DNA from 3 places in the Pseudoalteromonas sp. CO342X genome. Region 1 is predicted to be linked to each of the others. Evidence: predicted binding sites of a transcription regulator. Region 1 holds the regulator's gene; each other region holds the start of a gene.

Region 1 (6,553 bases):
TCGGCGCGGATGATAGCTAAGTGTGCGAAGGGGGGAAGCATAGCTTCTTCACGCTCTTGTAAGGCATATCGCGCGAAGTCGCCATAACCATTATTGATTAAATCTTGCAATAATGGATGTTCTGGAAAATGCGTTTGCAATAACACGGTTCCCGCTTCACCGGCGCGTCCGGCTCGTCCAGCAACTTGCGTAATAAGCTGCGCCATTTGCTCGGTGGCTCTAAAGTCGCAAGAGTAAAGTCCTGAGTCCACATCCAAGATAATCACAAGACTGACATCGGCAAAGTGGTGGCCCTTGGCAAGCATTTGAGTGCCGACCAAAATTCGCGCGCCACCTTGATTAATTTCTTCAAGGGCGCTTTCAAGGCTGCCCTTACGGCGCGTAGAATCTCGGTCAATGCGAGTGACGGGAATATCAGTGAAGCGTTCGCTTAAAAAGCCTTCGAGTTGTTCTGTACCAAGCCCTGTGGGCATGATTTGGGTGCTGCCGCAATCTGGACACTGTCTCGGTACAAAGTCCTGTTCACCACAATGATGGCATACCAAGCGGTTCATGTTTTTATGGTACGTGGCGCTGGTAGAGCAATGTTTACAGGTATTAAGCCATCCGCATTCGTGACACATCAATGTTGGTGCAAAGCCTCGACGATTTAGAAACACCATAACTTGCTTACCGCGAGCGAGTGTTTTTTCCATCCAATGTAAACTCATTGGTGAAAACCCGCCTTGTTCTGGCTGACCTTTCATGTCTACAAGGTGAAATTGGTTATCGTGCTGGGTCTGCGCTCGTTTACTCAGTGTGACGAGTTGGTATTTGTTGGTAATGGCTTTGTGTAATGTTTCTAATGCCGGTGTTGCTGTTCCCAAAAGCAAAGGGCAGTGTGCCTGATGCGCTCGAAATGCAGCGAGATCTCTGGCGTGATAGCGCAGGCCTTCTTGCTGTTTAAACGAGTTGTCGTGCTCTTCGTCAACGATGATCATGCCGAGATTTTGAAATGGCAAAAAAATGGCCGAGCGAGTACCGATAACCAAGGCGCTCAGACCCTTTTCGGCGCGACGCCAAGTATGTAGGCGCTCGTTATCGGTTAGATTTGAGTGCCATAAATCAATGGGCAGGTTATTGAAGCGCTTCTTAAAGCGGTTGACTGTTTGCGGTGTGAGTCCAATTTCAGGCACCAAGATCAGTGCTTGTTTACCCGCTTTTATTATGTTTTCAAGGCTTTGTAAGTAGACTTCAGTTTTACCACTTCCCGTTACACCTTCGATTAAAAAGGTACGGTAACCGACTTGTGCATTGACGGCGCTGCAAATAGTCGCTTGTTGGTCGTTTAGGCGTGGTTTTTCGCCAAGCAGTAATTCGTTTTGCGACCAATCACTATCATGCTCAATAGATTGTGAGATAAGCGCTTTTTCTTCCAATGCTTTAATTGTTTGGTTTGCAAATCCGAGCGCTTTGAGTTCGCTTAATTTTATTGCGCCACCTTCATATAATTGAGAAAGCAGTGCTTGTTGCTTTTTGGCTCGCAGTGTTGGTAGTTTCTGCCCTTTTTCCGTTAATCTGACGACAGGGATCTGAGTTTTGTCTGGGCTTCCACCATCTCTGAGTACCGCCGGTAGTGCTGTGAATAAGGTATCGCCAATTGGATGACAGTAATACTGAGAGACAAAGTGTAAAAAGCTAAGTTGTGCTTGGCTAAAGACAGGATGCTCGTCCAACACCTCAATAATTTGCTTGAGCTTTTCTTTTGGTACATCGGTGTCGCCTTTTTTAGCAAGCACAATCGCTGTGCAGCGACGGTTGGCGAAATTGACGGTGACTCTCATTCCTGCTTCAACTTGCATGGTTGGTGCTAGCAAATAGTCGAATGTTCGGTGCAGTGGCAGCTTTAAAGCTACTTCAAGAATGAGCATGTATTACAATTCCATAAAGTGAGCGCAGTGACGAAGTATATACCTAAGGTGGTACGAATTGAAAATGTACTCTGCGACGGTGACAAAAAACTCTGAAATATTGCTTGTAGATTGTTCAGATAGGCACTAAAATACGCATCCACATTTTTGTATAACTACGTATGGTGCCAGACTTCGGGTTTGGAGAGCGATACGGCCTTAACTAGAGGTTGCTATGAAAGAAGGTATTCACCCTAATTACGAGACGATCACTGCATCGTGCTCTTGCGGTAACAAGTTCGAAACTCGTTCAACGCTATGTAAAGATATTCACCTAGACGTATGTTCTGCATGTCACCCGTTCTACACTGGTAAGCAGAAGATCCTTGACACAGGTGGCCGTGTAGATCGCTTTAACAAGCGTTTCGGTGCACTTAGCAGCAAGAAGTAATCTTGTTGGTCTAGTCGAAAAAAGCACCTTAGGGTGCTTTTTTTGTGCCTGTTTGAAAATACCTTCCCGATTTATACATTCTGTTCTTCATTGACAGAAAGACCGTCAGTCATCCCGCCTTCATTGTGTCTTTTATTCTTCTAAAATAAAAAACTTGCCAGTTTGGCAGCAAAACTTTACTGATCTCTTGGGTAGAGTAAAAACTCTATTTAGTAGATAAATACTGAACATTTACGAGCTTAAGTTGTGAAAATAATCAAAGCTCATATAGTAAATAGTATCAGGTATGAGCATTTTATATAAACAAAAGTCAGTATATTGCGATTAAATGTCGGTATCTTGATGTTAAAATTAGCTAAGTTGCTATTTTCTTATTGTTTTTATAATTAGTGTACATTTGTGTTGATTTTCTACACTTTGTGCTGGTTTTAGCGTCTTATTTTTTAAGTTTTAGTCATTTTATTTGTGAAATATTTCTTAAAATTGAGCTTATCTTCTCGGAAAAGTATAGAAAATACCGTGCTAGTGGATAGACCTGATTTTACTTGAATAATGAGCAAAACTCGGTATTGTGTGAATACGGTCGATTAACTATATGTCCTATTGACATACCGCGACAGCAAAGCACATACGCTTGTTGAGCGGTTGAATGTCGTCGCTCATATAGTTAATCGCACTGTGTGTTGCTGTAACCAGCCTGATAGGTTGCCAACATTCAGAATGCGAACGTTTACCACACTCTCACATTAACTTCGTAGGAAAATATCGCGCCATGACAGATTTTCGTCAACAAGCTCTAGATTATCACGAGAAGCCCGTTCCAGGTAAAATCAGTGTTGAACTCACTAAACCTGCCGAGACCGTAAAAGACTTAGCACTTGCATACAGCCCAGGTGTTGCAGAGCCAGTACGTGAAATCGCGGCTGATCCGGCGAATGCATACCGTTACACGGGTAAAGGAAATATGGTTGCGGTGATCAGTAATGGTACGGCAATTCTTGGCTTGGGTAACTTAGGTCCTTTGGCGTCAAAGCCTGTTATGGAAGGTAAGGCGCTATTATTTAAGCGTTTTGCGGGTCTTGATTCAATCGATATCGAAGTTAAGCACAACACCACCGAAGACTTCATCAATACGGTGGCAAATATCGCAGACACATTTGGCGGTATTAACCTAGAAGATATTAAAGCGCCAGAGTGCTTTGAAATTGAGCGCGCGCTAATCGAACGTTGTGACGTTCCTGTATTCCATGATGATCAGCACGGCACCGCAATTGTAACCGCTGCGGGTATGCTGAATGCGTTGGAAATTCAAGGTAAAGATATTCATGATGCGATTATTGTGTGTCTTGGCGCGGGTGCAGCCGCTATTGCTTGTATGGAATTACTGATCAAATGCGGTGCTCAACGTGAGCACATCTATATGCTGGACAGAAAAGGCGTGATCCATACTCGTCGTGATGACCTAAATGAATACAAAGAGCTGTTTGCAAACAACACGGATAAGCGTACGTTACAAGACGTGATTGCAGATGCGGACGTATTTGTTGGTGTTTCTGGCCCAGACTTACTTTCTGCTGAGGATCTAAAGCTAATGGCTGACAAGCCAGTGGTATTTGCTTGTTCTAACCCAGACCCTGAGATCAGCCCTGAAGTTGCACACGGTGCACGTAATGATTTGATCATGGCGACTGGTCGCTCAGATTATCCAAACCAAGTAAATAACGTGTTGTGTTTCCCGTTTATCTTCCGTGGTGCGCTTGATGTACGTGCAACCGCTATCAATGATGAGATGAAGATTGCAGCGGTTGAAGCAATTAGAACGATTGCTAAAGAGCCTGTGCCTGCTGAAGTGTTAAAAGCGGCTGACGTGGATAGTCTTGAGTTTGGTCCTGAGTACATTATTCCAAAACCAATGGATCCGCGTTTGTTACCTCGTATCGCAAAAGCGGTAGCGGTAGCTGCAATTGAATCAGGTGTGGCCCAAATCGATATGCCAGCTGGATACATGGAATAATACCATTGGTATTATCCAAATGAAAAAAGCCTCGATTGAGGCTTTTTTTGTGTCTGTATGTCCACAGAGAAAGAATAGTTATCACTCTTCGTTTATTTCTGGGATCTCCAAACCGCGCTCTTCCATTATTTGTCTTACCTCTAACGGAATACGCTCTGGATTATCTTTTCTCAAGTCTTCATCGCTCGGCAGTGGCTGACCTGTGAAGGCATGTAGAAACGCCTCACATAAAAGCTCACTGTTCGTGGCATGACGTAAGTTATTCACTTGGCGACGTGTACGCTCATCAGTTAGCACTTTGAGTACATTCAGAGGTATGCTCACCGTGATCTTTTTTACTTGCTCTGCTTTCTTACCGTGTTCTGCATATGGGTGAATATACTCACCGTTCCATTTTGCCATAATTGTGTACTTGCCTCAGTTACATCAATGCCAATATGACTGGGTTCTGGTCTACATTATTCACCAACCGCATGAATATAGGGATAACCTTACGAATTAAAGATAAATCCCAAACTCAAATAGATGAATAAACTAATCCGCCATAGCGAGATAGAAGAATCTCTGCCATAGTTTTCAATAACTCAGTCGTATTAGCAACGCCTAGAGTGGCGAAATTTTATCGGTTTAAAAAAGATAGTCAAATACTAGTTATTTAGCCATTTAGCAGTATAAATGTTTTGACTTCTAGTTTCTGTTGTTCTAACCTTTTAGACGTCTAAACATCCAAATATCTAGGTGACCTTATGAGTCAAGTTAACAAATCGACGGTTGTAGTGCGTCATGGTATAGAAGCTGATAAAGCACATGGGGCAGTAGTGCCACCGCTTTACCTTTCTACCACCTATTCTTTTGCCGATTTTGATACCAAACGCGACTACGATTATGGACGCAGTGGTAACTTTAATCGTGATGTGCTTGCACAGGCACTTACCGAACTTGAAGGTGGTGCTCGTGGCATTATTACCGCGACTGGCATGGCTGCCGTTCACCTAGTAACTCAGCTACTTAACCATGACGATACGCTGGTTATTCCACATGACTGTTACGGTGGTAGCTATCGCTTGTTTACATCGCTTGCTAAGCGTGGATTGCTCAAATTAGCCGTCTTGGATCTCACACAATCGGAAAGTCTTGCACAGCTGCAGCAGATCAAACCTAAATTAGTTTGGATTGAAACACCAAGTAACCCAATATTAAGGCTAACGGATATAGAAGCTGTCGTAAATGCAGCACACGCAGTGGGGGCTTTGGTCGCCGCCGACAACACCTTCTTGTCTCCAGCACTACAAAATCCCATTGCCTTTGGCGTAGATGTAGTCGTGCATTCAACTACTAAATATATCAATGGTCATTCTGATGTCGTGGGGGGCGCGGTGATCGCGCGTACACAGGTGTTGGGTGATGAGTTAGCTTGGTGGGCGAATAATATCGGTATTACAGGTGCACCTTTTGATAGCTACCTTACCCTACGTGGACTGCGCACCTTAAACGTGCGTTTACGCCAACATCAAGAAAATGCTCAGCTTATTGCGGAGTATTTAGAAAAGTCGCCGTATGTTAGCCAAGTTTATTACCCTGGCCTTGAGTCGCATCCTCAACACGAACTTGCGAAAAAACAACAGCTCGGCTTTGGTGGCATGGTGAGCTTTGATATCAAAGGCGATCTGCAAACATCAGCGAAGTTTTTAACGTCTCTAACGCACTTTTCATTGGCAGAATCTTTAGGTGGGGTTGAGAGTCTTATTTGCCATCCAGCGACGATGACACACGCAGGTATGGATCCGCAAGCACGTTTAGAAGCGGGAGTGGGCGACACGTTGATTCGTATTTCTGTAGGCATTGAAGATGCACAAGATCTTATTGCAGATCTGGAATCAGGATTTGCATGTATTGATGAAAGTCGGGCGAGTGATGATGCTAAGTCATTCAAATTAACGCCTGCACATACAGTAGCGTTGTGGTGAGTAAATGGCAAAAGTAGTACATAAGTTTGGTGGTTCGAGTTTAAGCTCGCCAGAGCGTTATCAGGCAGTTGCCAAGATAGTGTTAGAGCAATGTCAACTAGGTGACAGTGTTGTGGTTTCTGCTGCAGGAAAAACAACGAATACCCTAGTGAAGTTATGGCAAAGTTTTGAGCAGCAAGATGTTCGCGCATTCAACGATGTTTTATTACAAGTTGAAAATCATCAACGAGAA
Region 2 (6,553 bases), on a different contig from region 1:
TTGCGATTCACTTCCACCATTGGCAATCATAGCCGCAGTAAGCGCAGCAAGACCTTTTTTACCTACAGGATCGGCAGCAGCACCTGTGTAAAAAAGAAAATTCACATCCACCAGCGGTGAATTATTCGTTTTATCTAGTACGTTGAAATGACGCGTTACTGGCTTGTCCATTTTTGCCACTAACTTGTCTAAGTTAACTTCCTTATCAAAACCAGAGACAGACTCAAGTGCAGACATAGTCACCGTTGTGCGGCTGCTGTCCACAAAGTATTTATTGGCAATATCACGAATATCTTTTGCAGTGACTTTATCAGCACTTGCGTATAGTGCATTCACCACTTCAGGGTCACGCTCAAAATGCATGTAGCTTGCAAGCGTCGAAGCAATAGATTGTGATGAGTCAAGGCCGTTAATAAAGCTGTACTTTAGGTTTGATTTAAGTGCAGCAAGTTTATTTTCATCTACCAGCTCTGTGCGTGCTTTTGCGTAAGTGTTATTGATTGCATCACGCACTGTCGCCAAATCTTTTTCATCTTCTACTTTAACGAAAACATGTAGAAGACCAGGGTCTTTGGTTTCAGGGTTATAGGTAAACATTTGGCTTGCAAGCTGTTTGTCTACCACAAGCTCTTGATACAGCGCTGAGTTTTCAGAGAAATAAAGCTGTGAGATCAGATCAAGTGCCGCTCGGTCCTTTTTCTTCGGCTCCCACGCTGCCCCTTTATACGAAACTAGCAACCAGTGACCCGGTAAGCCATCATATTTTTCGTGAACGTAACGCGCTTTGTCTTGCTTTGGCTCAACAGGAATATCGGCTTGGTAGTCACCCTTTTTCCAATTACCCCAATGCTTCTTCACCATAGCCATAGTTGCTTTAGGATCTACATCACCTACGATCACAAGTGATACATACTCAGGCTTATAAAAACGCTCAAAGAAGGTTTTACCATAGGCCATCTGATCTGGCATTGCTTCGATGTCTTCAAAAAAGCCCATTGTCATGTGTTTATAGGTATGCTTATCAAACGCTTCTTTTCTTACCGCAGAAAGCAGTTTTCGAACTGGACTGGCATTATTTTTAAGGTATTCACCTTTCACAGTTAGTGCTTCAGTACGAAACTGCTCTTCACTGTATGTTAGGTTTTGAAAGATATCCGCTTCGATTTCTAATACTTTATCTAAATGCTGCTTTGAGAAATTTAAATGGTAGTTCGTGTAATCATTGGTGGTGTAGGCACGATTATCAACACCTGAATTTTTCAAAATGTCCGAATAAACGTCTTGTGGATACTTTTCTGAGCCTTTGAACATCATATGCTCAAAGAAGTGAGCAAAGCCGGTTTTACCCGCTTCTACTTCATTACGCGAACCAACAGAAACCGGAATTTGTAGCGATACCACATCAGGATAGTTAGTTTTAACTACCATGACGCGAAGGCCGTTTTCTAGCTCTTCCAAAACATAATCTTGGGCGAATACTTTATTGGATTGGGCAGCTTGAGTACTTTCAGCTGACTGTTGAGCTTGGTCTGAATTCGTCGCTGCGCAGCCACTAAGCGCTAAGCTTACGGCAAAGCTGGTTGCTAGTAATTTGAATTTCATGAATTTGGTCCTAATCATATTTTTTATTCTAAGTAAGTCGTGTTCACTTACGTTAGCAAACCTCCTGATTATGCCCCAAAGTCATACTAATTCGCTAATTTCCAAGGTGATTTACCATCCTAATGTGTAAACAAATATGAAATTTTGATTTGAGCGCTTGAGATAAATTCATAATTATTGAAATTCTTTCATTAAAAAAATCTATCTAGACGTCTAAATGGCTGCTATATTAGTAAAGAGATACAGAAATGCTTTTGTGGAATGAGGATTATGGCTTTAACGCTTCAAGAGAAAATCATTGACCCTAACCAAGGGGTATATTTAATTGGGACCACACCACCTAAGATTGGCACCGACCCAGAGCAGCTAAAATCAATTGCCGCTAAGCTTTTGGGCCGTTTACATGAGATTGAATACGACGGCGTGATCATCTATGACATTCAAGATGAAAGCAGCCGTACTCAAGTACCACGTCCATTTCCTTTTAAGCACACCGTTGATCCGTGTGAATATAGTCAGTTGATCCGCGAATTGTCACACCTTGATGTAATTACGTATAAAAGTGTGGCACAGCGCGATAGTGAAGCTTTTGGCAATTGGTTAAGCAGCACCAAACAGCAATATGGGTTAAACAATCTAGTATTAGTGGGCAGTCCGTCTTCACAAGGCGATATTAAGTTGCCGCTTTCTGAAGCCTATAAGGTATTGAAGCATCATCAAGATGACTTTTTCTTAGGTGGTGTAACCATCGCAGAGCGCCACGCCAGTAAGCGTAATGAACACGAAAGGTTAATTGATAAAACAGAGCAAGGCTGCCAATTCTTTGTTTCCCAAGCGGTGTATGACGCTCAAGCAACCATAGATCTTATCACGAGCTACGCTCGCACCTGTAAACAGCAAGGGCAAACACCAAAGCGCATTATTCTTACCTTTACTCCATGTGGTGGGGAAAAAACCTTGCAGTTTATGGAATGGCTGGGGATCTCAGTACCAGAAGCAACCAAATGGCGCATGTTAGATTCAGAAAACACACTAAGTGAGTCAATTCGTATTTGTAGAGAGAATCTAGATCAAATTTTAAAAAGCTGCTCACATCTAGATATTTCTCTTGGCTTAAATATTGAGAGCTTAACAAACCGCAAAGAAGAAATTGACGCGTCAATAAACCTTTATAGGCTATTGAAGGCGACCATGGAATTATGCCTTGCGGAAAAGCAAATTGCTTAATGCAGTCTAGGGCCTGTTGATCTTCCAAGTTTGTTTTTGCAGCAGTTCGATTGGTATTTATACAAGGCAGAGCCTGCGTAGCATAGTCATTCTATGTAAGTCTGGCGATAAAGACTTTGTGTTCCTGCAAAGTCACCTTACCCCACATCCTTGTGGGGCAACACAGAAGAAATGCCAATCAAGCGCTGCCCTTTGGGTTCACCTGAGTGCGCTTTGTTCATTGTTGCTCAACTTTTGCCTAGATTACTAGGCGGCAAGTCGAGCGTCGCGACCAAAACACACTCAGAAGAACAAAAATCAAACAGCGAAGGCCTACAGGCCCTATAGCCAGCTTCATCTAGCTGGCTTTTCTGTTAACCTTGCTGACTTATTCAAAGCCTAGATTAACTTAGGCTCAAGAAAGCGATTAATCCCACCCCAAGTAACAAGCGGTAAATGACAAATGGCATCATACCCATGCGCTCTATGATTTTCAGAAAAAAGAAGATACAGGCATAAGCCGAGATAAACGACAGTGCCGCACCACTTAATAACGCATTCCAATCAACCACTTCATCGCCGGTAGCAAGCTCTAAACTGTAATACAATCCCATCATAGAAATGACTGGAATAGACATTAAAAACGAAAAGCGCGCCGCACTTTTCTTATCAAGCCCGAGTAATAAACCTGCGGTGATGGTAATGCCTGAACGCGATGTGCCGGGAATAACAGCGGTAATTTGCGCAAGTCCCAATATCAGCGCGCTTTTCCAGTTTAAGGCAAATTCGTCTTTGATTTGTTTCGCTTTCACGTCGGCGTACCAAAGCAGTAAACCAAATACTATCGTCGATGTTGCAATCACCCAAGCACTACGTAAGTAAACTTCTACGATGTCTTTAAGTAGTGGGGCTAAGATCACGAATGGAATGGTGGCAACCACAATACACCAAGTCAGCCGGCTTTCTTTCGAGTGCGTACCTGAGAATGACTTGAACCATCCTGCCAGTAGACTGACAATGTCTTGTCGAAAATAAATAACGACAGCCAGCAAAGTACCAACATGAACAGCAACGTCAAAGGCAAGGCCCTGATCTTGCCAACCTAGTACCTGAGAAGGTAGCAGTAAGTGGGCAGAACTCGAAATAGGTAAAAATTCAGTGAGACCTTGAATAATTGCAAGGACGACAATCTCAATAAAGCTCATTGCTTGGGAAACTCCACTTTCCATAATTTTTGAGTTGGGTTGTGATACTCCTGCCATAACTGAGCAATGGTTTTACCCTCAACAGGATGGATAAAATCAGGAGCTAGTTCAGCTAATGGCTGAAGCACGAAGGCATTTTTGGTTATTTCATCCCGAGGCAACTGAGCAGGTGATGAACAAATAAGGTGGTCATAAAAGAGAATATCGAGATCTAATGTGCGTGGACTAAACTTCTTTTCACTACAGCGACGACCATGATCGTATTCTATCGACTTGAGCAGTTTATACACTTCGTCTAAAGACAGCTGTGTTTGTGCAGCAAAGACCGAGTTATAAAAGTTATTTCCTGCAAATCCGACGGCTTCACTCTCAAAAACACTCGAATGTTGAAAATCCGGAAAGTGTTTTATCAATACCCTCAAGCCACTCAGCAAATTTTTTTCTTTTTCTATGTTTGAGCCGAGACTGATAAAAATTTGTGCCATGATAATTCTACTTCTTACGCACAATTTCTACACCAACCGTTTGTGCTTGTGGCACGGCAGCAGGTTTACTCACTTTTATAAGCACTTGTTGTACATTAAATTCATTTAGGATCATTGCAGCAAGCTGTTCAACTAAAGTTTCTAATAGCTCAACTGGTTTTGCTTGGGTATGCGCAATAATACGCTCACTCACTTTGGCATAATCAACCGCCAAATTAATATCGTCATGACGAGCGGCAGCGCTAATATCGGTCAACATCTCAACATCAAAGTAAAGGCTTTGTTTACTTTCTTTTTCAAAGTCGTACACTCCTATTATGGCTTCGACGTGTAGCTGTGAGATATAGACTTTATCCATGTAAACTCCAAACATGTTTATCGCTGTAATTCACCCGCATTTTCTAATCGCAATTCGCGATCTGTGCAGGACTTAAGACCGCCGATCATAGCCCAAAACAACGCAATAAAAAATAAGGAAGACAGTGTTAATCAGTTTAATGTGCGTATGTGCTTATTTATTGGGATCGATTTCCTCAGCGATTCTGGTTTGTCGGTTATTCCATCTACCAGATCCACGCTTTAATGGTTCTAATAATCCAGGCGCAACCAATGTATTAAGATTGGGAGGAAAGATCCCAGCTGCGCTAGTGCTCGTCTTCGATATTTTAAAGGGAACCATCCCGGTGTGGGGAGCTTACTTTCTGAAAATAGAGCCTGTATGGCTAGGTGCAATAGCCGTAAGCGCATGCCTAGGTCACATTTATCCTATTTTCTTCCACTTTAACGGTGGTAAAGCAGTAGCAACAGCATTTGGTGCGCTATTACCCATCGGCTTGTCATTGGGTGGGCTATTGATCAGTACGTGGCTCGTGGTGCTAGCGATAACGCGCTACTCTTCACTCGCAGCGATTGTCGCAGTCGCAGCTGCTCCACTTTACACATGGTGGATAAAACCGCTTTATACGGTGCCGGTAAGCTTTTTAACTGTGGTGATTATTATTCGTCATAGAGCAAATATTAAAAGGCTCTTGAGTGGTAAAGAGCCCAAGGTGGGGAAAAAGTCTAAAGACTAGACTTTTTCTAGACTATCCAGCGGCCAACGCGGTTTAGTCTTCATATCAAGTGGCGCATGCTGACCTGCTTTTAGGCGCTGCATTCCTGCATAAGCTATCATCGCCCCATTGTCTGTACAAAATTCAGTGCGCGGGTAATAAACTCGCCCTTTCATACCAAGCATCATGCGCTCAAGCTTTTGCCTAAGTTCAGTATTGGCGCTGACGCCACCTGCAATCACCAGGCTTTTAATGCCTGTTTCTTTCAGTGCTCGCTTACACTTGATCGCTAGCGTTTCTACGACCGCAGTTTGAAAAGCATGGGCAATATCTGCTTTCGTTTGCTCATCATCGCCTTCATTACGGATCGTGTTTGCCGCTGCGGTTTTTAATCCGCTGAAACTAAAATCCAGACCAGGTCTGTCTGTCATCGGTTTTGGAAAAGTAAATCGCCCTGCTTGGCCCTGTGTCGCCATTTTCGCAAGCATTGGGCCACCAGGATAATCAAGACCGAGCAGCTTTGCGGTTTTATCAAATGCTTCACCAGCGGCATCATCTACTGACTCACCAAGTACCTCATACTCACCGATACCTGAGACTTTGACCATCATGGTATGGCCACCAGAAACTAACAGCGCAACGAATGGAAACTCTGGTTTATCGTCTTCAAGCATAGGAGCAAGCAAATGGCCTTCCATATGATGTACGGCAACGGCAGGGATCCCCCAACCAAATGCTAACGAGCGACCAATTGAGGTGCCAACCAACAAAGCACCGACCAAACCCGGCCCTGCGGTATAAGCAATGCCATCAAGGTCTTCTGGACCACAACCCGCTTGGGCGAAAGCAGCTTCAATAAGAGGAATTGTTTTGCGTACATGATCACGAGAAGCAAGTTCAGGCACTACCCCACCATAATCGGCGTGTACTTTTACCTGAGAATATAATTGATGTGCCAACAACCCTTGCTCATCATCATAAATAGCAATACCCGTCTCATCAC
Region 3 (6,553 bases), on a different contig from region 1:
GTAGGGATATGGGGGAAAATACTGTGGTTTATATTTGGGATTGTACTTTCATTTTTGGTTCTCAGTGGTACTTACATGTATATTAAGCGGCAATTTAAATTGCGTCGCAAAGATGAATGCCGAGGTGTCGTGGTATCACTAGTGTTGGGTTTCGGATTGCTCTTATGTATTTGCTTTTACGCGCAACACACTATTGCGGGTTATGGTATGGCAGGAAAGTGGCCGGAGTTACCGACTGCTTCATTTACTTTTTTAGTAAGCTGGGTGTCACTCACTTGCTTGATTATCTTGTTTTGGAGCGCCGCTCTGCTCAATTTATGCCTGAAGCATCGGGGGGGGTCGTGATTGCTGCAGACCAAAAAAAACCTCGCAGCTGCGAGGTTTCTTCACTCATGAAACTGTGATTAAACAACACCACGAGGTAAGCGGCAGTCGTGATCTTTTGCTGCTAGTTCAGCAATCCACTGTTCTTCCGCTTTGAAGCCTTCTTCGTTTTCTGTAACGATAGTAAAGCTCGCTGATTTTATAGCTGCAGCCTTAGGCGCTTTCTTAGTCGTTTTCGCTTTTTTGGCAGGCGCCTGCGTTTTATCACTTGCTACAGCTGACCCTGAAGTTAGCTCTTCGGTTAATTCGGCTACCTCAGCAAGACGCATGTTTTTGCCACCATCGATGCTATACCAACCTGGCTTTGCAGTGATCTCAGGCTTTTTGCCATGTGCAGCTTCGTACGCAGCTTCGAAAGCGCTTAGTACTTCAGTTTTATCTAGTTTACTCATCGTAGATCCTAGTCGTGTTGTACGCGGATACGCGGGTTAAGATTAAACTCTATTTATACCCATATTTGCGCAAATTTTCAATTTTTTACGTTTTTCAGCGCTAATTTATCGAACTTTAGCCTGATTTTGGTGTCTTTTTCGGCGCTTAAAGTGCCTCAGGGTCAATAACACGACGGATCGTGATCCACATACTTCCAAGCTGTTCATGCCAAATCCGAGTGACTACTTCTAAGGCCTTATGGTTTGGAATAAATTGTCTGCTCGGTGGGTATTGCTTGAAGTTATAAAACTCCGTCGGTGCAGCGAACACTTCTATGCCTTGTGCTTCAAATAGGTTTTTTGCTCGCTGTATGTGCGAAGCCGATGTGACCAATGCGACGTCATAATCGACTAGTAAAGGTGCTAGCATTTTTGCTTCGTCCGCGGTGTCTTTGGCATTGGGGTTTTGCTTAATACGTGTAGCGGAAATACCTAGGCTCTGTGCGGTTCTTGCCATGAGTCCCGCGCTTGTTGCATGGCCATAGCCGTAACCAGAGACATACAGCTGAGCCTTTGGGTAAATATTAGCAAGTCTTACGCCTTCTACTAATCTGGCTAGACCGCAGCTGCCAAGTTGGGCGTTGCTGGGGAGAGATTTATCTGGATATAAATCACAGCCAAGTACCACGATTTTATCTATGTTGATGTGCTTGCTTTGATTGAATGCGGCGAGAGTGCCTGTATCCCACTCAATAATATGTTGTGCGACATAAGGAGTCGATAACGCCCATGTCGTGAGTAAGACGAACCAGCTTGCGATGTAAGACCCTTTACGCGTTTTGGCGATAAAAAGCATAAGCCCCATAAGCACCACTAAAGATAACGGTAAAGGCATCAGTAGTTGACCGATAACCTTTTTGACTTCAAACATTTAAACATGTCCTAGATTTAGATAAGCCTAACACAATGCTAGCATGAGATTGAAGCTGTAGAAATGTATAACAGTAAGGGCTCAAAAAGAGCCCAGTATATTATCTTGCGGTGGTTTTGCGGCAAGTATTGAGAAAATGGCGATAAACAGGGTTGTCTTTCATGCTTTTCTTCATAGCTAAATACATCGGTCGATTTAGCCCAAGTGCACCTAGAGGAATAGATTTAATTAATCCTTGGCTTTCATAGGGGGTTACTAACCAGTCCGGTAATGCCGCAACCCCCATGCCTGCACTTACCAGTTGGAAGATTAATAAACCTTGATCGACGGTTTTTAGCGTACCGTCAAAGCGTGCATTTTGAATAAAATGCTTAAATATGTCTTGACGCTCGCGAGGAATAGGGTAAGAAATGATGGTTTCATCTTTTAGGTCGAGTGCTGTGACATAGGCCTTCTTGGCCAATTCGTGATCTGGTGCAACGATTAACTTTAACTTAAAGTCAAATAGGTGTGCGTATTCCAGTTGCTCTGGTTCGCGAATGTCTGAGGTAAGTACTAAGTCCAGCTCATCTTCAATAAGGTCAGGAATTGCGTCGTAGCTAAAGCCACGTTCGTAATCGACTTTAATGTCAGGCCAAAAGGTATTGAATTCTTTAATTGTTGGTAGCAACCAGTGAAAACAGGCATGACATTCCACGCTTAATCTGAGTTGCGAGATAGGCTGATTAAGGCTTTCCTTCAAACGACACTTTGTTGCTTCAACTTTAGGTAAAACATCGTTGGCAAGTTCCAATAATAACATCCCTTGAGGGGTAAAACGTACCGGCTGCGTTTTGCGCTCAAAGAGTTGGCAGTCAAGTTTGCTCTCAAGATCTTTGATCTGATGTGATAAAGCTGATTGAGTCAGGAATAGCTCTCGTGCTGTATTCACAAGAGAACCAGTTTCTTTCAAGGTGGAGATAGTCTTTAGGTGCTTTATATCAATCATTATCAACAATTCTCATATTTGAAGTGAGCAAATCTCAGCATTACTCAATATTACGATTCTATTTAGTTATTATCAATGTCTAGACGTCTAAATACCTACGGTGAATTGTTCAAAAATTCACAAATCCACTATAACACTAAAAATGACAGCGTTGTCACTACTTCTGTAAAAATTTTGCAAAAAATTACAATTTAATTTTATTCATATGAAATCTGAGAAAGCATCAATTGTTGTTTTTGATCATGAGAATTATATTTTGGACATCCATACATCTAGACGGAATTAAAATCATGGCATTAACACATAACTTGGGTTTTCCACGCGTAGGCAAAAAGCGTGAACTTAAATTTGCAGTAGAACGCTATTGGTCAGGCGACTTAACACAAGTCGAATTAATCGCGGAAGGAAAACGCATTCGTGCAGAAAACTGGGCATTGCAAGCTGACGCTGGTGTTGACCTTCTCCCTGTAGGCGATTTTGCTTGGTATGATCACGTGTTGAATATTTCATTGCTTGTCGGCGCTATTCCTAGTCGTCATAAAAATGATGAGTCGGTAAATCTCGATACTTTGTTTCGGATTGGCAGAGGGCGAGCACCTAGCGGCTGTGCGTGTGCTGCAAGTGAAATGACGAAATGGTTCAACACCAATTATCATTACATCGTCCCCGAGTTAACTCAAACGCAGGAATTTTCCCTAACTTGGACGGAGTTGTTTACTCAAGTAGAAGAAGCACAATTACTTGGCTACCAAGCAAAGCCCGTATTGATCGGCCCGGTAACCTATCTCTACTTAGCTAAATGCGTTGGTCAAGAGTTCGATAAATTGGCTTTATTAGATAAGTTATTGATTGTATATCAGCAGGTACTTACCAAGCTTGCAGAGCAAGGCGTCGAGTGGGTACAAATTGATGAACCTATTTTAGCATTGGAAATCGATGATGCTTATCGCAACGCGCTGCGCCGGAGTTTTGATGCGTTGAGCGGCCAAGGAGTAAAAGTGTTGTTGGCCAGTTATTTTGACTCCGTACAAGCGCATGTTGAAGATATCCGGTCTTACCCTGTAGAAGGCGTACATTTTGACTGCGTAACGGCAAACTACGACTTGGCTGCGTTAGAGAAAGTAGTTGGGAAGGATAGCGTACTGTCTCTCGGGGTTGTGAATGGTCGTAACATTTGGCGCTCGGATCTTGAAGGTGTATATCAGCAACTTGCTCTGGTTCATGAACGTCGTGGTAATAATCTCTGGCTTGCTCCTTCATGCTCATTATTACATACGCCAGTCGACTTAGATCAAGAGCAAAAGCTTGATAGTGAGTTAAAGTCTTGGCTCGCATTTGCCAAACAAAAAGGGCAAGAGCTGGCATTATTGAAAAATGCATTGGAGCAGCGTGATATTACCCAGTTGGTCGAATATTCTAAGCCTGTAAAAGCGCGTTTGACCTCTACTCGGGTGAATAATAATGAGGTGCAGCAGCGTGTTTCAGCGCTTACAGCAAAAGACGGTCAACGTAATAGTGAATTCGCAACCAGAATTAAAAAACAAGCACAGTCGCTAAATTTACCCTTATTGCCAACCACAACGATAGGCTCTTTCCCACAAACCCAAGCGATCCGTAAGGCACGACGTGATTATAAAGCGGGTACGTTGAGTGTTGATGCTTATCAAAGCCAGATGGAAGCGGAGATCCGTTATGCCGTTGAAGAACAAGAAGCGCTTAACTTAGATGTGCTGGTTCATGGCGAAGCAGAGCGCAATGATATGGTTGAGTACTTTGGTGAATTACTCGAAGGTTTTGCCTTTACTCAGTTTGGTTGGGTGCAAAGTTATGGTTCGCGCTGTGTTAAGCCCCCTGTGATCTGGGGTGATGTCTCGCGTGCGGCACCAATGACAGTTAATTGGACGAGTTATGCACAGAGCTTAACCAAAAAACCGATGAAGGGCATGCTAACAGGGCCTGTGACTATTTTATTTTGGTCGTTTGTCAGAGATGACTTAGACAAGCCGAGCATCGCGAATCAAATCGCATTAGCACTGAGAGATGAAGTGGTAGATTTGCAAAATGCAGGGATTAAGGTGATCCAAATCGATGAACCTGCATTTAGAGAGGGGATGCCACTCAAAGCCAGTCAGTGGCAAACCTACTTAGCGTGGGCGGCGTATGCGTTTAGGGTATCTGCAAGTGGTGTGAATGACGAAACACAGATCCATACGCATATGTGTTATTCGGAGTTTAACGATATTATCGCCGCCATAGCGGATATGGATGCGGACGTGATCACAATTGAAACGTCACGTTCAAATATGACCTTACTTGACGCCTTTGAAGATTTTGACTACCCCAATGACATCGGGCCTGGTGTTTATGATATTCACACGCCAAACGTCCCTGAGGTGGCATGGATAAAAGATTTAATTCACAAAGCAGCGAAGAAAATCCCGGTAGAAAGATTATGGGTGAATCCAGATTGTGGGCTAAAAACCCGAGCATGGCCAGAAACCCGAGCTGCACTTGAGAATATGGTGACAGCAACTAAGGAGCTTAGAAGCGAATTAGGGGAAAGTTAATCTAAACCAGGCCACATACTTCATTGTTTATATACAGTGAATTATGTGGCGAGTGTATCTAGCTTCTACTCAGTAAAAATGCCATCGCTTGATCTGCGGCTAATGGTTTAGAAACAATATAGCCTTGACCAAACTGACAGCCTTTTTGCTTTAATAGCTGCCACTGGGTTTCGAGCTCGATACCTTCAGCGACAACGGTTAGGTTAAGTGATTGTGCAAGTTTCAAAATCGCATCAACTAGCGGGTTTTCTCTTTCAGTTAGTTGGTCAATAAAGCTCTTATCAATTTTAAGCACATGAATGGGGAGCTGGTGCAAATAACCTAAAGCAGAGTAACCGGTGCCAAAGTCGTCAAGGTAAAGCTTCACTCCAAGGGATTCTAATCCTTGAATAATTTTGGTTGCGAGGGCGAGGTTTGCTATCAATCCAGATTCTGTGATTTCCAAACATAAAGAGCCAGGTGCAAGCTCATAATGATGATAAAGTTGCTGAATTGTATCTACGAACTCTAAGCTTGCGAAATGTCGCGACGAAACATTTACGGTAACACGAGTCTTCGGCAGCTTTTGCGCTTTCCAGCGTTTGAGTTGTTTGGCTGCTAATTCCAACAAATGTAAGTCAAGCTCAATGATCTGTCCGGTTTGCTCTGCAATTGGAATAAAAGCATCTGGAGAAACGAGCCCGTTTTTGGGGTGAAACCAACGGACAAGGGCTTCAAAGCTTACAATAGCGCCAGTCGTGAGAGAAAATATCGGTTGATAATACAGCGCAAATTCATTGTTTTTTATGCCATGTTGCAGATCATTTTCAATATCGGCTTGCTGTTTCAGGCGCTTGCGCATGGCATTATTAAAATAGCAGACTTGACCCCGACCCGAAGATTTTGCTTCGTACATGGCGGCATCTGCTTGCTGAAGTAAATTAATTGCGCTATCGGACTCGTTATCAGTGAACGCAACGCCAATACTGCCAGACGCTTGCAGAACATGACCATCTATGTGAAGGGGCTTGGTTATAGCCGTGGTGATCCTATCAAGCAGCAGAGTGACTTGTTGCCTGTCTTGGACATTTTCCATAAAAATCGCAAACTCATCACCCCCGAGCCGTGCAAAGGTGTCGGTTTTGCGAATACAGCCATTTATCATCTCGACAATAGCAATCAAGAAATGGTCGCCAACATCGTGGCCAAGTGAGTCATTAATGCTTTTAAATCTGTCTAAATCGAGATAGATCAGGCAGTGCAAATTAGAGGACTCCACTCGCGCTAGTCTCAAAATGGCATGTTTGATCCGCTCTAATAATAAATAACGATT

What was found. Region 1 encodes MetJ, which represses methionine synthesis genes. Its sites were predicted from a motif close to TAGACGTCTAGACGTCTA; they were not measured.
Region 2: a site for MetJ is predicted at 1,809-1,826, ahead of EXT47_RS02260 (methylenetetrahydrofolate reductase). Genes of this name have one in related genera too.
Region 3: a site for MetJ is predicted at 2,747-2,764, ahead of metE (5-methyltetrahydropteroyltriglutamate--homocysteine S-methyltransferase). Genes of this name have one in related genera too.

Annotation. Positions count from the first base shown of each region.
Region 1 is NZ_SGPH01000034.1:45,806-52,358, reverse strand. It holds gene priA (primosomal protein N') at 1-1,910, opposite strand, end outside; gene rpmE (50S ribosomal protein L31) at 2,125-2,340, shown strand; gene EXT47_RS15235 (malic enzyme-like NAD(P)-binding protein) at 3,113-4,354, shown strand; gene metJ (met regulon transcriptional regulator MetJ) at 4,436-4,756, opposite strand; gene metB (cystathionine gamma-synthase) at 5,101-6,321, shown strand; gene metL (bifunctional aspartate kinase/homoserine dehydrogenase II) at 6,326-6,553, shown strand, end outside.
Region 2 is NZ_SGPH01000010.1:47,664-54,216, reverse strand. It holds gene EXT47_RS02265 (pitrilysin family protein) at 1-1,602, opposite strand, end outside; gene EXT47_RS02260 (methylenetetrahydrofolate reductase) at 1,873-2,829, shown strand; gene EXT47_RS02250 (undecaprenyl-diphosphate phosphatase) at 3,213-4,013, opposite strand; gene folK (2-amino-4-hydroxy-6-hydroxymethyldihydropteridine diphosphokinase) at 4,010-4,498, opposite strand; gene folB (dihydroneopterin aldolase) at 4,506-4,856, opposite strand; gene plsY (glycerol-3-phosphate 1-O-acyltransferase PlsY) at 4,981-5,571, shown strand; gene tsaD (tRNA (adenosine(37)-N6)-threonylcarbamoyltransferase complex transferase subunit TsaD) at 5,568-6,553, opposite strand, start outside.
Region 3 is NZ_SGPH01000012.1:125,747-132,299, forward strand. It holds gene EXT47_RS04445 (PepSY domain-containing protein) at 1-345, shown strand, start outside; gene EXT47_RS04450 (hypothetical protein) at 405-776, opposite strand; gene EXT47_RS04455 (ElyC/SanA/YdcF family protein) at 922-1,686, opposite strand; gene EXT47_RS04460 (LysR substrate-binding domain-containing protein) at 1,787-2,674, opposite strand; gene metE (5-methyltetrahydropteroyltriglutamate--homocysteine S-methyltransferase) at 2,965-5,241, shown strand; gene EXT47_RS04470 (EAL domain-containing protein) at 5,300-6,553, opposite strand, start outside.